One region of the Ferdinandcohnia sp. SAFN-114 genome, then DNA from elsewhere that is predicted to be linked to it. Evidence: riboswitches for the same ligand, from Rfam matches in the RefSeq annotation. Region 1 holds a riboswitch; each other region holds the start of a gene.

The links. Region 1 has a riboswitch for S-adenosylmethionine ahead of ACR65M_RS19570 (methionine ABC transporter ATP-binding protein). Riboswitches for the same ligand answer to the same signal wherever they lie in the genome.
Region 2: it holds a riboswitch for S-adenosylmethionine, as region 1 does, so the genes downstream of both, ACR65M_RS23710 (carboxymuconolactone decarboxylase family protein) here and ACR65M_RS19570 (methionine ABC transporter ATP-binding protein) in region 1, are expected to answer to the same signal.
Region 3: it holds a riboswitch for S-adenosylmethionine, as region 1 does, so the genes downstream of both, ACR65M_RS07090 (Fur-regulated basic protein FbpA) here and ACR65M_RS19570 (methionine ABC transporter ATP-binding protein) in region 1, are expected to answer to the same signal.
Region 4: it holds a riboswitch for S-adenosylmethionine, as region 1 does, so the genes downstream of both, metK (methionine adenosyltransferase) here and ACR65M_RS19570 (methionine ABC transporter ATP-binding protein) in region 1, are expected to answer to the same signal.

What each region holds. Positions count from the first base shown of each region.
Region 1 covers NZ_JBPFDQ010000071.1:3,864-7,076, reverse strand. The annotation lists gene ACR65M_RS19575 (methionine ABC transporter permease) at 1-158, opposite strand, end outside; gene ACR65M_RS19570 (methionine ABC transporter ATP-binding protein) at 256-1,281, opposite strand; SAM riboswitch class I at 1,433-1,540, opposite strand; gene ACR65M_RS19565 (O-acetylhomoserine aminocarboxypropyltransferase/cysteine synthase family protein) at 1,670-2,968, opposite strand; SAM riboswitch class I at 3,039-3,139, opposite strand.
Region 2 covers NZ_JBPFDQ010000109.1:503-3,715, forward strand. The annotation lists gene ACR65M_RS23700 (hypothetical protein) at 1-425, opposite strand, end outside; gene ACR65M_RS23705 (response regulator transcription factor) at 397-1,083, opposite strand; gene ACR65M_RS23710 (carboxymuconolactone decarboxylase family protein) at 1,324-1,974, opposite strand; SAM riboswitch class I at 2,119-2,227, opposite strand; gene ACR65M_RS23715 (PAS domain S-box protein) at 2,426-3,213, opposite strand, start outside.
Region 3 covers NZ_JBPFDQ010000015.1:56,071-59,283, reverse strand. The annotation lists gene ACR65M_RS07100 (Rrf2 family transcriptional regulator) at 1-436, opposite strand, end outside; gene ACR65M_RS07095 (NAD(P)-dependent oxidoreductase) at 578-1,213, shown strand; SAM riboswitch class I at 1,625-1,728, shown strand; gene ACR65M_RS07090 (Fur-regulated basic protein FbpA) at 1,812-2,009, shown strand; gene ACR65M_RS07085 (SDR family oxidoreductase) at 2,105-2,863, opposite strand; gene ACR65M_RS07080 (TetR/AcrR family transcriptional regulator) at 3,052-3,213, shown strand, end outside.
Region 4 covers NZ_JBPFDQ010000081.1:15,837-19,049, forward strand. The annotation lists gene ACR65M_RS21010 (gamma carbonic anhydrase) at 1-408, shown strand, start outside; gene metK (methionine adenosyltransferase) at 620-1,819, opposite strand; SAM riboswitch class I at 2,212-2,373, opposite strand; gene pckA (phosphoenolpyruvate carboxykinase (ATP)) at 2,656-3,213, shown strand, end outside.

The DNA.
Region 1 (3,213 bases):
AGGATGATGAATGGTATGGAACGAAAAATATTAACAAATGCAGATACAATCCGATTCACCACTGTATTTTCCCATGCATTTCCTTTATCTGTTAAAAAGAGAACTAAACCTAAAAATAAACCAATTATAAAAGTAGCAAGCACGGAGATTGAGGTCATGTATAAAGTCTCTAAAGTTGCTTCCCAAAGATTCCCCCAATTGAGTGCTTGATAATCATTAACTTGTTTTTCCCATTTAAGTAATTCTTGAAATTGTTCAAGCATTTTCAATCACCTCAGCTTCTACTCGTTGTTGTCGAATAAATTCGATGGCTGAAGTGACTTCATTAGCATCACCATCAAGATGTATAAATAATGTTCCATAAGATCCATTTTGGGTTTGTGAAATTTTCCCTTGTAAAATATTCACTTCCACCTTAAAATCTCGGATTAATCTTGTAATTAATGGCATTTCAGCATCTTCACCAACAAAGCTAAGCTGAACCATTTTTCCATTTGGATAACGATCTAATAAATTCTCAACCGTTTCTTTTGTTTCTTCAGGCTCTGTCACTTGCTGAACGAAGCGTTTTGTAATGTTGGCTTGAGGCTTTTTAAATACATCAAGCACTCTTCCCTGTTCAACAAACTTCCCATTTTCCATTACTGCAACTCGATGACAGATTTTACGAATCACATGCATTTCATGGGTAATTAATACGATTGTTAACCCTAAACGCTCATTAATATCAACTAGCAAGTCCAAAATAGAGTCAGTTGTTTGAGGGTCTAATGCAGATGTTGCTTCATCACATAGTAAAACCTTCGGATTATTGGCAAGTGCTCTTGCAATTCCAACCCTTTGCTTTTGACCACCACTTAGCTGTGATGGGTAAGCATCTTCTCTTCCTTCCAGTCCTACAAGCTTAATAAGCTCATTTACCCGTTCTTCTCTTTTAGTTCTTGGCACCTTTGCAATCTCCAGGGGAAAGGAGATATTTTCCCTAACTGTTCGCGACCATAGTAGGTTAAAGTGCTGAAAGATCATACTTATTTCTTTACGAGCATCACGTAATGCTTTTCCTTTAATGGACGTGATATTATGACCAGCAACAGAAATATTCCCTTCTGTTGGAGTTTCAAGCCCATTCAATAAACGGATGAGTGAACTTTTACCCGCGCCACTGTATCCAATGATTCCGAAAATTTCACCTTCATTTATCTGAAGGTCAATATTGTTAACTGCTGTTACAGAATTTGTATTTGTTTGATAAATCTTTTTAACATTTTTTAGTGTTATCACGTTGTCACACCTTCTATTCAGAGAAAACTATGTTTAGTGTATGCGATAATGTAAATAAATAAAGATAATAATTATTCAAATATGCCACGCATATAAAAATAAATGCCTTTCTGCAAAAACGAGCAGAAAGGCACAATTTTGTGATTCCTTCCTCTCATCTTCCAAAGCCCAAAGCTTTGTGTGAATTGGCACCTTTTCAACAGACGTTGACGGTTGCTGGGTTTCATCGGGCACATCCCTCCACCACTCTAAATAAGAGTTATCAGATTTATTTAATTTTTATTATCATACTAAAACAACACGAGAGTAATCTTATCATCTCTATATAAGGGTGTCAACGAAAATATTGTGAACAATTTTTCAGTTATGCAGTCGGCACTGATAAGGCTTAACTGGTTCCATTTGCAGCTTTAATGGCTTGCTCTAAATCTTCTAAAATATCTTCCACATTTTCAATACCAACAGATAAGCGGACTAAGTCCTCTGATACACCAGATGCCTTTAAGTCTTCTGGGCTCAATTGTTGGTGTGTAGTACTAGCAGGGTGAATAATTAAGCTTTTTGCATCTCCTACATTTGCAACATGTGACCAAAGCTCAACACTATTGATTAGCTTTTCGCCAGCTTCTCTTCCACCTTTAATACCGAATACAATTACCGCTCCTGCACCTTTTGGTAAATATTTATCAGCTAGTTGTTTATTTGGATGGTCCTCTTCACCTGGATACAACACCCATTCAACCCCAGGGTGATTTTTAAGATAAGAAACAACTTTTTTCGTATTCGCAATATGCTCCTTCATTCGAACATGCAATGTTTCTAAACCTAAATTGAATTGGAATGAATTATATGGACTAATAGCTGGACCTAAATCACGTAGTAGTTGAACTCTTGCTTTAATTATAAAGGCTACTGGTCCCAATGCTTCCGCAAAGACTAAATCATGATAACTAGGATCTGGAGTTGTAAATCCAGGGAACTTTGGTGAATTCCAATCGAATTTACCTCCGTCTACTATAATTCCACCCATGGTTGTTCCATTACCTAGTAACCATTTTGTAGCTGAATGGATAACAATGTCTGCTCCATGCTCAATTGGTCTACATAAATATGGTGTTGCAAAAGTATTGTCAACAATTAGTGGAATACCTGCTTCATGAGCAATGTTAGCAACTGCCTCAATATCTAGTATATCTAAGCTAGGGTTTCCGATTGTTTCAGCAAAGATTGCTTTTGTATTTGGTGTTATTGCTTGACGGAAATTTTCAGGATTTTTTGGATCTACTAAATGCGTTTTAATTCCATATTTAGGTAGAGTATTAGCAAATAGATTATACGTTCCACCGTATAAAGTAGAAGCAGATACAATCTCATCTCCTGCTCCCGCAATGTTAAGGATTGAAGTCGTAATGGCTGCCATTCCGCTAGCAACTGCTAATGCACCTACTCCACCTTCTAATTGAGCTACTCTTTCTTCAAAAACAGTAGTAGTTGGGTTGTGGATTCGAGTATAAATATAACCGTTTTCCTTTAATCCAAAGAGATTTGCTGCATGTTCAGTAGTATTAAATTTGAACGCATTTGATTGGTAGATAGGAACTGCTCTAGCACCGGTTACTGGATCTGCCTCAAGACCCCCATGTATTGCAATCGTTTCTGGTCTGAAATTTTTTTGTTTTTCACTCATATTAATCTCTCCCTCTTTGATTAAATAAAAAAACCTCTTCGATAAGAAGAGGTTGTATGTATGGTCTCTCTTCTTATCTTTCAGGCAAAAAAAGCCTGCTGGATTTAGCACCGTGTAAATACCGGTTGCCGGGTTTCATAGGGCCATTCCCTCCACCACTCTTGATAAGATAAACTATTAAGTTTTTACTTTTATGATTAATTTGATGTTAACCCTTTTTCATTCACAAGTCAATGAAAATATTT
Region 2 (3,213 bases), on a different contig from region 1:
TTGATCATCTGATTTTTTGCTTCAGCGAGCTTATCAGCATACTCTTCTTCAAATTTATCAAAGTTCTTCTCTTCACTTAACTCAGGATTATAAGACCTAGAATATTGAAACTCTGTGTAATATAAATCTTCTTCTGCTTGCTTCCATTCTTCCTGAGTAAGGGTATTGCCACTTAAAATATGTTCCTCACTTTTATATTTCCCTAATAGTCTTGTGAGGTCTCCAATCAACCTTTCACTTTCCTTTACATAGGCCATGCTCTCTATGTAATGCTCTTCGGTTACGCTGCTAAAATTCCCATCATTCACAATCTCCACTTCAACAACGGCTCGAGCTATTCCTGTAAAACACAAGATCGCAATGACAAAAACAATGATTTTCGTTATAATCGAGTGGCTATATTTTTTCCACTTTATATCCAACACCCCACACCACCTTCAAATATTTTGGTTCTTTCGGATTGATTTCGATTTTCTCTCTGATTTTTCGAATATGAACGGTAACGGTATTTTCCGGGTTAAAGGAGGGTTCGTTCCATACCTTTTCATATATCTCCTCGATTGAAAATACTCTTCCCACGTTTTCTGTCAGAAGCCTTACAATTTTATATTGCACGGGTGTAAGGTGGACTTCCTCGCCATCGACCGTGACCGTTTTACTTTCATCATCGATAATCAATCCCCCAGTCTGAACTATATTGGTTCTCGTATCAAGGCCACCGAAAGTTGTATATCTTCTCAGTTGGGATTTAACTCTTGCAATAAGTTCCAACGGATTAAAAGGCTTCGTCATGTAATCATCTGCCCCAATATTTAGGCCTAATATTTTGTCATGATCCTCTGATTTTGCAGAAAGCATGATTAAAGGAATATTGTTTTCTTTCCGAATTTCCATAGTTGCTCTCATTCCATCCATTTTCGGCATCATCAGATCCATGATAATAAGATGGATTTCCTGACTTTTGATGACCTCGATTGCTTCTAGTCCATTGGAAGCTTTACAAACCGTATAGCCTTCATTCTCTAAGTAAATACCAATCGCATCGACGATGGCTTGATCATCGTCACAAACCAATATATTCATAACGTTCACTCCTACTTGTGGTGTTCACCATTTCTATCAACTCCTTAGAATTTACTATAAGGAAAGGATATCAATCAAATCTTAACAAACACTGCATGCAAATCTTAAGATTTTCTTATTATTTTGAGATGCAAATCCTAGTCTATCATGAAAATATAGGTGGAAAATAAAAAGAGAACACAGACCTTTGGTTAGGTTTGTGTTCCCCTTCTATTAAAAGATTATGTTTTATATGGTTAATTACTTCTCATCATACGCATTAAGCGCATTTACACTGTGTGCCAAAGCAGAACCTGCTTTTAATGCTACTGCCACGAAAATCGCTTCTGAGATTTCTTCTAAATCAGCACCCGCTCTTTTGGCATTTTTCGTATGTAGGTTAATGCAATACGCGCAACCTGTTGTGTGCGCACATGCCACCGCGATTAACTCTTTCTCTTTTTCTGTTAAGTTTTTCGCCTTAAGAGATTTTGTGTCAAAATCAATAAATGCTTTAAAAGCCTCACCATTTAAATCAGCAAATTCTTTTAGTCTTGCAAAATAAGCCTCTTTATATAGATCTTCATCGCCATTTCCATCATAGGCATTGAGTGCATTCACACCATGTGCTAAAGCGGAACCTGCCTTTAATGCTGTTGCAACAAAAATAGCCTCTGCTACTTCTTCTCTAGAAGACTCATTCTTCTTTGCATTCCCAACATGTAAATCAATGCAATAAGGACAACCTGTAATATGTGCTACTGCAACCGCAATCAATTCCTTTTGCTTTACGGAAAGCTTGCCTGCAGCTAGTGCTCGGCTATCAAACTTTATAAATGATTGAAATGCTTCAGGTGCATATTTTTTCAATTCTGGTAGTCTTCCGAAATATTCCTTTTTGTACAAACTCATCGTAAATCTCTCCCTTAGCTATTTTTCACCAAATAAAATACAACTTTTCACATTAATTTACTCACCTTAAAATCAAATACCCTTATTTCCAGTGAATAAAATGTAAAAGCCCCTTCCGATGAGGAAGAGGCAATATGTATCCCACACTCATCTTTCAAGCAAATGCTTGCTGGAATTAGCACCTAGTTACATTCTTTGTAACGGTTGCTGCGGGTTCACTGGACCAGGTTCCTCCCCCGACTCTCGATAAGAGATGTCGTATTTTATTTTTGTAATATTTAACAATATTAGCGTACATGAAGTCACATGAGGTTGTCAACTGAAATATCAAATTATTTCGAAAATATATCTAACGGAACTTAATAGATAATGAGCAAAGAAAAACGACATATACATGTCGTTTTCGATACAATCTAAATGATAAACTACAGAGATTAAAAACTCCCCCTTGTTATCTATCATAGATTTTATATAAGGTTTTTGTTTTCTTTGCGTGGTACATGGCCAAATCAGCATGACGCAAAAGTAACTCCATGTCTACTCCATGTTCTGGATAGAAGACAACTCCAATACTTGTTGAAATTTCAGCAATCGTATTTGAAACGTAGATGGGCTGCTGGATAACCCTCGCTATACTGTTTGCAGTCACACTTATTTCTTCATCATTTTTTCGACCAGGAAGTACGATCGCAAATTCATCTCCACCTATACGATAGACAAGACCTACAGAACCAAGGACTCCAGTTAATCGGGCTGTTACTTTGATTAGTACCATATCACCAGCTTGATGACCAAACTCATCGTTAACCGATTTAAGACCATGCAAATCTAAATACATAATGGTAAACAATGAATCCTTTTCAATCTCTTCCATTAAATCTAAATGGAATTTAAGGCGGTTAGGTAAATCTGTTAAGGTATCATGGTAGGCACGGTACCTGATTAAGTCCTCTTCCTTCTTTTTCTCGGTCACATCCCAGAACACGACTTGGACAGCTGATTCACCGTTTAATTTAGTTGGGATTCCACTTACTTCAACATCAATCTCCTGACCATCTATGCGTACGAATTTTTCATATAAGGTTGGCTCATAAATGCCATTGTCTTCAATATTCTTAATCCTTCTTGATACGATAAGTCGAAAATCCGGGTGAATAATATCATATATTGGAATACCTTCTATCAATTTTTCATCTGTGATTCCTAATAATTGCAAAGCTGCAGGGTTGGCATATTGGA
Region 3 (3,213 bases), on a different contig from region 1:
CCTGTCCCTCTGTCCCAACTTCGTTGATGCCGTTTATAATGTCTTCTAGGGTTACGTTTGCTAAGATTTTCTCCATAGCGAATTGAGCTTGTACAAATAAGGGTTCAATGGCATTTTGAATATTTCTGCCGACGGGGCATTCCGGATTAGGATTGTCATGGACGCTAAACAGCTCTCCTTCTCTTACTACATCAACTGCCTTATAGACATCTAGCATTGTAATCTCTGTTGATTTTCTTGCGAGTTTTGCACCTGCAACTCCCGGGTGTACTTCAATTAAGTTTGCTTTTTTAAGCATTCCCATAATTTTTCTAATAACTACTGGATTTGTATTTACACTTGATGCTAAAAATCCTGATGAACATTCCCCCTCTTTCGATAACTTTATGAGGGAAAGTATATGAATTCCAACAGAAAATCTACTACTGATGGACATCGCTGTCACCTTTCTTTCATTCCTAATCGTACGTTTATTATACCTAAAAGTTGAATGTATTGACATTAACTATACATGTAACTATAATCATTACATGTAATCAATATAATTACAAGCTAAACCACATAGGAGGTAACTATAATGAAAATTGGAATTATTGGTGCAAATGGTAAAGCAGGAAGCCTAATTTTAAAAGAAGCAGTTAAAAGAGGACATGAAGTTAAAGCAATCGTTAGGGATGCATCTAAAATACAGAACAATCAAGTATCTGTTTTAGAAAAAAATATTTTTGAATTAATAAAAGCTGATGTTGAGGATCTCGATGTAGTAGTTAATGCTTTTGGTGCGCCACTTGGAGAAGAACAAGCCCACGTAGATGCCGGCCATGCATTAATTGAGGCTGTTAAAGGAACAGATACAAGAATCATAGTTGTTGGTGGTGCAGGAAGTCTTTATGTTGATGAGGCAAAAACCCTTCAACTCATCGACACACCAGAGTTTCCAGACTTTGTAAAACCAACAGCCAATGGTCAAGCACGAAATCTTCAAGAACTTAAAGAAACAGCAGATATCACTTGGACATTTATCAGTCCATCTGCAGTATTTGATTCAGAGGGAAAAAGAACTGGTACTTATCAAACTGGTAAAGACAATTTACTCGTTAACTCAAAAGGCGAAAGCTACATTAGCTACGCTGACTTTGCCATCGCAGTAATTGACGAAATCGAAAACCCCAAACACCTTAACCAAAGATTTACAGTCGTCGGCGAAGCTTAATGGGACACAGGGACAGGTTCCTTGTCCCAGAACAGGACAATGCGGTACCTCCTGTTAATTATCCCCACAGTCATACGGAAGTCTATTTCATCCTATGCCTTTTATTCTATTATTTTAAGAGGCAAACATATGAAAAACAAAGTATTTCCTGCAGAAATCGAAGTCATTTCTACAGAGGACCCTTTTGGTTTCATCTTAAAATCAAATTTGGAATTGAGAGACAGGTTGATTAACCCCTTGGGTTATGAATCTTGTCTCTTTTTTATGCCCCCTTTTCGCGTCCTTATTTTTTACGAAATCATTACATTTTGCAAAATTTCATAAATACAAGTAGACACATCGGAATAATATGGTTAAACTATAAATAACATCCATTACGTCTAGGGTGTTTCATTTGTACAAACTTATAAAAACTTATCAAGAGAGGTGGAGGGGCTGGCCCTGTGAAACCTCAGCAACAGATTCGTTGAATACTGTGCTAAATCCTGCAAGCTAACAAGCTTGAAAGATAAGTGAGGTTACCCTAATCATAAAAAAGCCTCTTCTTATCTTGTTATTGGGTCTTTTGAAAGCCAATTACGAAAGGAGAGAGATGATTATGGCTATATTAAAAGAAACTGTTGAGAAACGTAAAAATGAGATCATTCGGAAACTAATTGCGTGTAACATGTATAAAAAAGATGGAAAACATCTATTTGAATTATCCCTGCCCGAATTAGAACATGAGTACTTTAAAATTCAATCTAAAGGACATCCACATACTGGTTACGGATCAATACGTTGGAAAAACTTTTAAAAGTCTTTCCTTGAAGGAACAAAACTTGTTTCAAATTAGAATAAAATATGCCAAAAAGCTTGGATCACCATATGTGACCCAAGCTTTTTCATTTCCTAATATGCTGTCCAACCCGCATCCCCGGTGATGACTGTTCCGTTGACAAAACTTGCGTCATCTGATGCAAGGAATAGTGCAATACTTGCGATTTCTTCCGGTTTACCTGTACGTGGATTGATAGCCAATCCTGGCATAATACGGCCCATTCCAAAATCACTTCTGCCAGTCATCGAAGCACTGATATTAGTTTCAACACCGCCTGGTGCAATCGCGTTACAACGAATCCCACTTTGAGCATACATGAAACCGGTGTTTTTCGTGAATCCAACTACCGCATGTTTAGAGGCGGTATAAGCAGCACCAGCTCTTGCCCCTTGAAGTCCGCCTGCAGATGCTACGTTGATAATAACCCCAGCCTTTTTCTCTAAAAAGATTGGCAGTACTTTACGGGTTGCGCGCATTACACTCGTTGTATTTACCGCAAAAATTCTTTCCCATTTCTCGTCTTCAATTTCTCCAGCTGGTTCAAAGTTGTCCATAATTCCTGCATTATTTACTAAAATATCTACTGTTCCATACTTCGTTACAGCAGAATTAATTAAGTGTTGAATATCTTCTTCTTTTGCAACATTGGTCATAACAGCGATAGCTTCTCCGCCATTTATCTTGATTTCATCAACAGTTGCATTAGCAGCTTCAATATTAATATCTGAAACGACTACTTTTGCACCTTCATTTGCGTACAGAATTGCAATTGATTTTCCCATACCAGAAGCGGCACCTGTAACAACTGCTACTTTTTTCTCTAGCCTCATGTTCATTCCTCCAATTATGATAGAATGCATTTTAATAAACAGTTGTACGTTAATCAACAACTATCTATAGTATAATAAGAAGAATAATACGCTTACAATCAGCAAAACCATGATTAAGTGTTTACTAATAAACAAATATATATGAATTTGTCTAGTATTTTTGTTTTATCAAACATGGGAGGATGTTTATGTCTAGTAATAATGACTATCTTGACCGCCGAATTGTAAAGTCAAAGCGAGCAATGAAAGATGCATTACTATCCTTAATGAATGAAAAAGACTTAAAGAAGATTTCGATATCAGATATTGTACGGGTTGCGGACCTAAATCGTGGTACATTTTATAAGCAT
Region 4 (3,213 bases), on a different contig from region 1:
ACTGTCATACGGGGGGATGTGGCACCGACCATTATCGGAAAAAGAGTGAGCATTCAGGATAACTCAACCTTGCATCAAAGCCCAAATAATCCTTTAATTATTGAAGATGATGTCACAATTGGTCATCAGGTGATCCTACATAGCTCTATTATCCGTAAAAATGCGCTAATCGGAATGGGGTCCATTATTCTTGATGGGGCAGAGGTTGGTGAAGGGGCTTTTATAGGTGCCGGAAGCCTAGTTCCACAAGGCAAAAAGATTCCACCAAACACTCTTGCATTCGGAAGACCAGCTAAAGTTATTCGTGAATTAAATGATGAAGATAAAAAAGATATGGCCAGAATTCGCCGTGAATATGTGGAAAAAGGGCAGCATTATAAGGAATTACAAAAAGAAAAACGCGGTTAATCAAATACGCCTTGGCGTATTTACGCCCAGATTTTTTTGAGCTTGCTCAAAAAATTACCCTTGAAAATCTATGGCATCCGCCGGAGGCTTTAACTTTATTCAGTCAAGTTTGATACTAAATTGGATAATCTATTTGCTTTCATCCAACCACTCATAGCATTTCAGATGAATAAAGTTAAAAGCTCACCATTAAGGCGAGCTTTTTTCTTTCTTATTTTGCAGCTTGTGTTTTAAGCGCTTCTGCTTTGTCAGTACGCTCCCATGGTAAATCAAGATCATTTCTACCAAAGTGACCATATGCAGCGGTTTGCTTATAAATTGGACGACGTAGATCAAGCATCTTGATAATTCCAGCAGGACGTAAATCAAAATTATCACGAACCAATTCTACAAGTACATCCTCTGACACAGTTCCGGTTCCAAATGTGTCTACAGAGATAGAAACTGGTTGTGCAACACCGATTGCATACGCAAGCTGAACTTCACATTTATCCGCTAAACCAGCTGCTACGATGTTTTTCGCAACATAACGAGCAGCATATGCAGCTGAACGGTCAACCTTAGTTGGATCCTTACCCGAGAAAGCGCCACCGCCATGGCGTGCATAACCACCGTACGTATCAACAATAATTTTACGGCCAGTTAACCCAGCATCCCCTTGAGGACCACCAATTACAAAACGGCCAGTAGGATTAATGAAATATTTAGTATTCTCATCAATTAGTTCACTAGGAACGACAGGGTTAATTACATGTTCTTTTAAATTACGTTGAATTTGCTCTAATGAAATTTCAGGATGGTGCTGGGTTGAAATAACAATCGTATCGATACGAACTGGATTGTTGTTCTCATCGTATTCAACAGTAACCTGAGTTTTTCCATCTGGACGTAAATATGGAAGAATCTCATCTTTACGTACCTTTGTTAGTCTGCGTGATAACTTGTGAGCTAATGAAATTGGTAGAGGCATTAATTCTTTTGTTTCGTTACAAGCATAACCAAACATTAATCCTTGGTCTCCAGCACCAATTGCTTCAATTTGCTCATCAGTCATTTGACCTTCACGTGCTTCTAACGCTTGGTCAACCCCCATTGCAATATCTGGAGATTGCTCATCAATGGATGTTAAAACTGCACAAGTTTCATAGTCAAATCCGTATTTTGCTCGTGTATAGCCAATCTCTTTAATCGTTTCACGGACAATCTTTGGGATATCTACATATGTAGAAGTTGTAATTTCTCCCGCAACAAGTACAAGACCTGTTGTGACAGAAGTTTCACACGCTACGCGTGCATTTGCATCACTTGCTAAAATCGCATCTAAAATAGAATCTGAAATCTGGTCACAGATTTTATCTGGATGTCCTTCTGTAACAGATTCTGAAGTAAATAAACGGCGTCTATTTGTCACAAACGCTTCCTCCTTTTCGGATTCAGAATCGAATAGTTCGAGTTCTGACATTCATTGATACGGTACTCATTCCCTTAGTATTGTTACCTTCACGATTTTCTATCCTATATTAAATGAACAGTTATCTACGATCAAATGTGCCTTGGCGTTTTTGCGCCCGATCTTTAGGCCGACACGATGTGGGTCATAAAGACGGTTGCCACAGGAAGCGAAAAATTTCCGCTAAAAAATCGAGGCATCCGCCGGAGGCTTTAACATTATTCTGTTGGAATCGAACTCCGAGAATAATTTAAACACATATCACGCGTTAAGTAACATCAATAAAACCAATAAAGAATAAAAAACCTTTCCTACTATTTCGAGGAAAGGTTTATCGTTTATCCAGCCTTTCACTCTTATCGATCAAGGACATACCTTGCTCAGGTTAGCACCTTATCACTTTTTCGAATGTGGAGACCTACTAATAGGTTTCACTAAAAACCATTTGATATGTAAGAAAAGTGATGGTTGCCGGGTTTCATTGGGCCTGTCCCTCCGCCAGCTCGGGATAAGAGAGTATCCGTTCAATGACATATGATATCGCAGTAGTCCTTAAGGTGTCAACAGAATTCCGAAAAAAAACAAAGTCGAAGTGTGTCACACTATTTCCTCAATATTGACAAACTATAAAAGAATTATCGATTATAAAGGACTATTTTAGAATCTGCGCGCACTTTTTAATGATATGTTACGTAAAATACGTTAAATAGTATAGACTATTTTTATTAATGTGTTATACTAATTGTAAATTTGAGATAATTTATGGAAATTTAAAAATTAATAAAGGATGGTTTAACATGAATTCAGTTGAAGTTACAAATGAGCAGCTATTAGAATTAGTGAATGGAAAAAACGCACTTCATAACCTATCTGTTCCTATTTTAGTTGAAAAAGTACTATCTAGACAAGAGGGAATCCTTACTTCGACTGGGGCTATACGTGCGACAACTGGGAAGTACACCGGAAGATCACCTGAAGACAAATACATCGTAGAAGAAGCATCTACTAAAGATAGAATTGATTGGGGTAAGGTAAACAAACCAATTTCTGAAGAAGTATATGAAAAACTTTATACAAAAGTACTTTCATACTTAACAGAAAAAGATGAGATTTTCGTATTCAATGGATATGCAGGTGCAGACAAAAAAGTACGCATGCCAATCCAAGTAATCAATGAATATGCTTGGCATAACCTTTTCTCTCAACAAATGTTTGTTCGACCAACAGAAGAGGATCTAAATACACATCAACCTGAATTCACAGTTATTTGTGCACCAAATTTTAAAGCTGATCCTGAGGTAGATGGTACTCGCTCTGAAACATTCATTATTATTTCCTTTGAAAAACGAACAGTG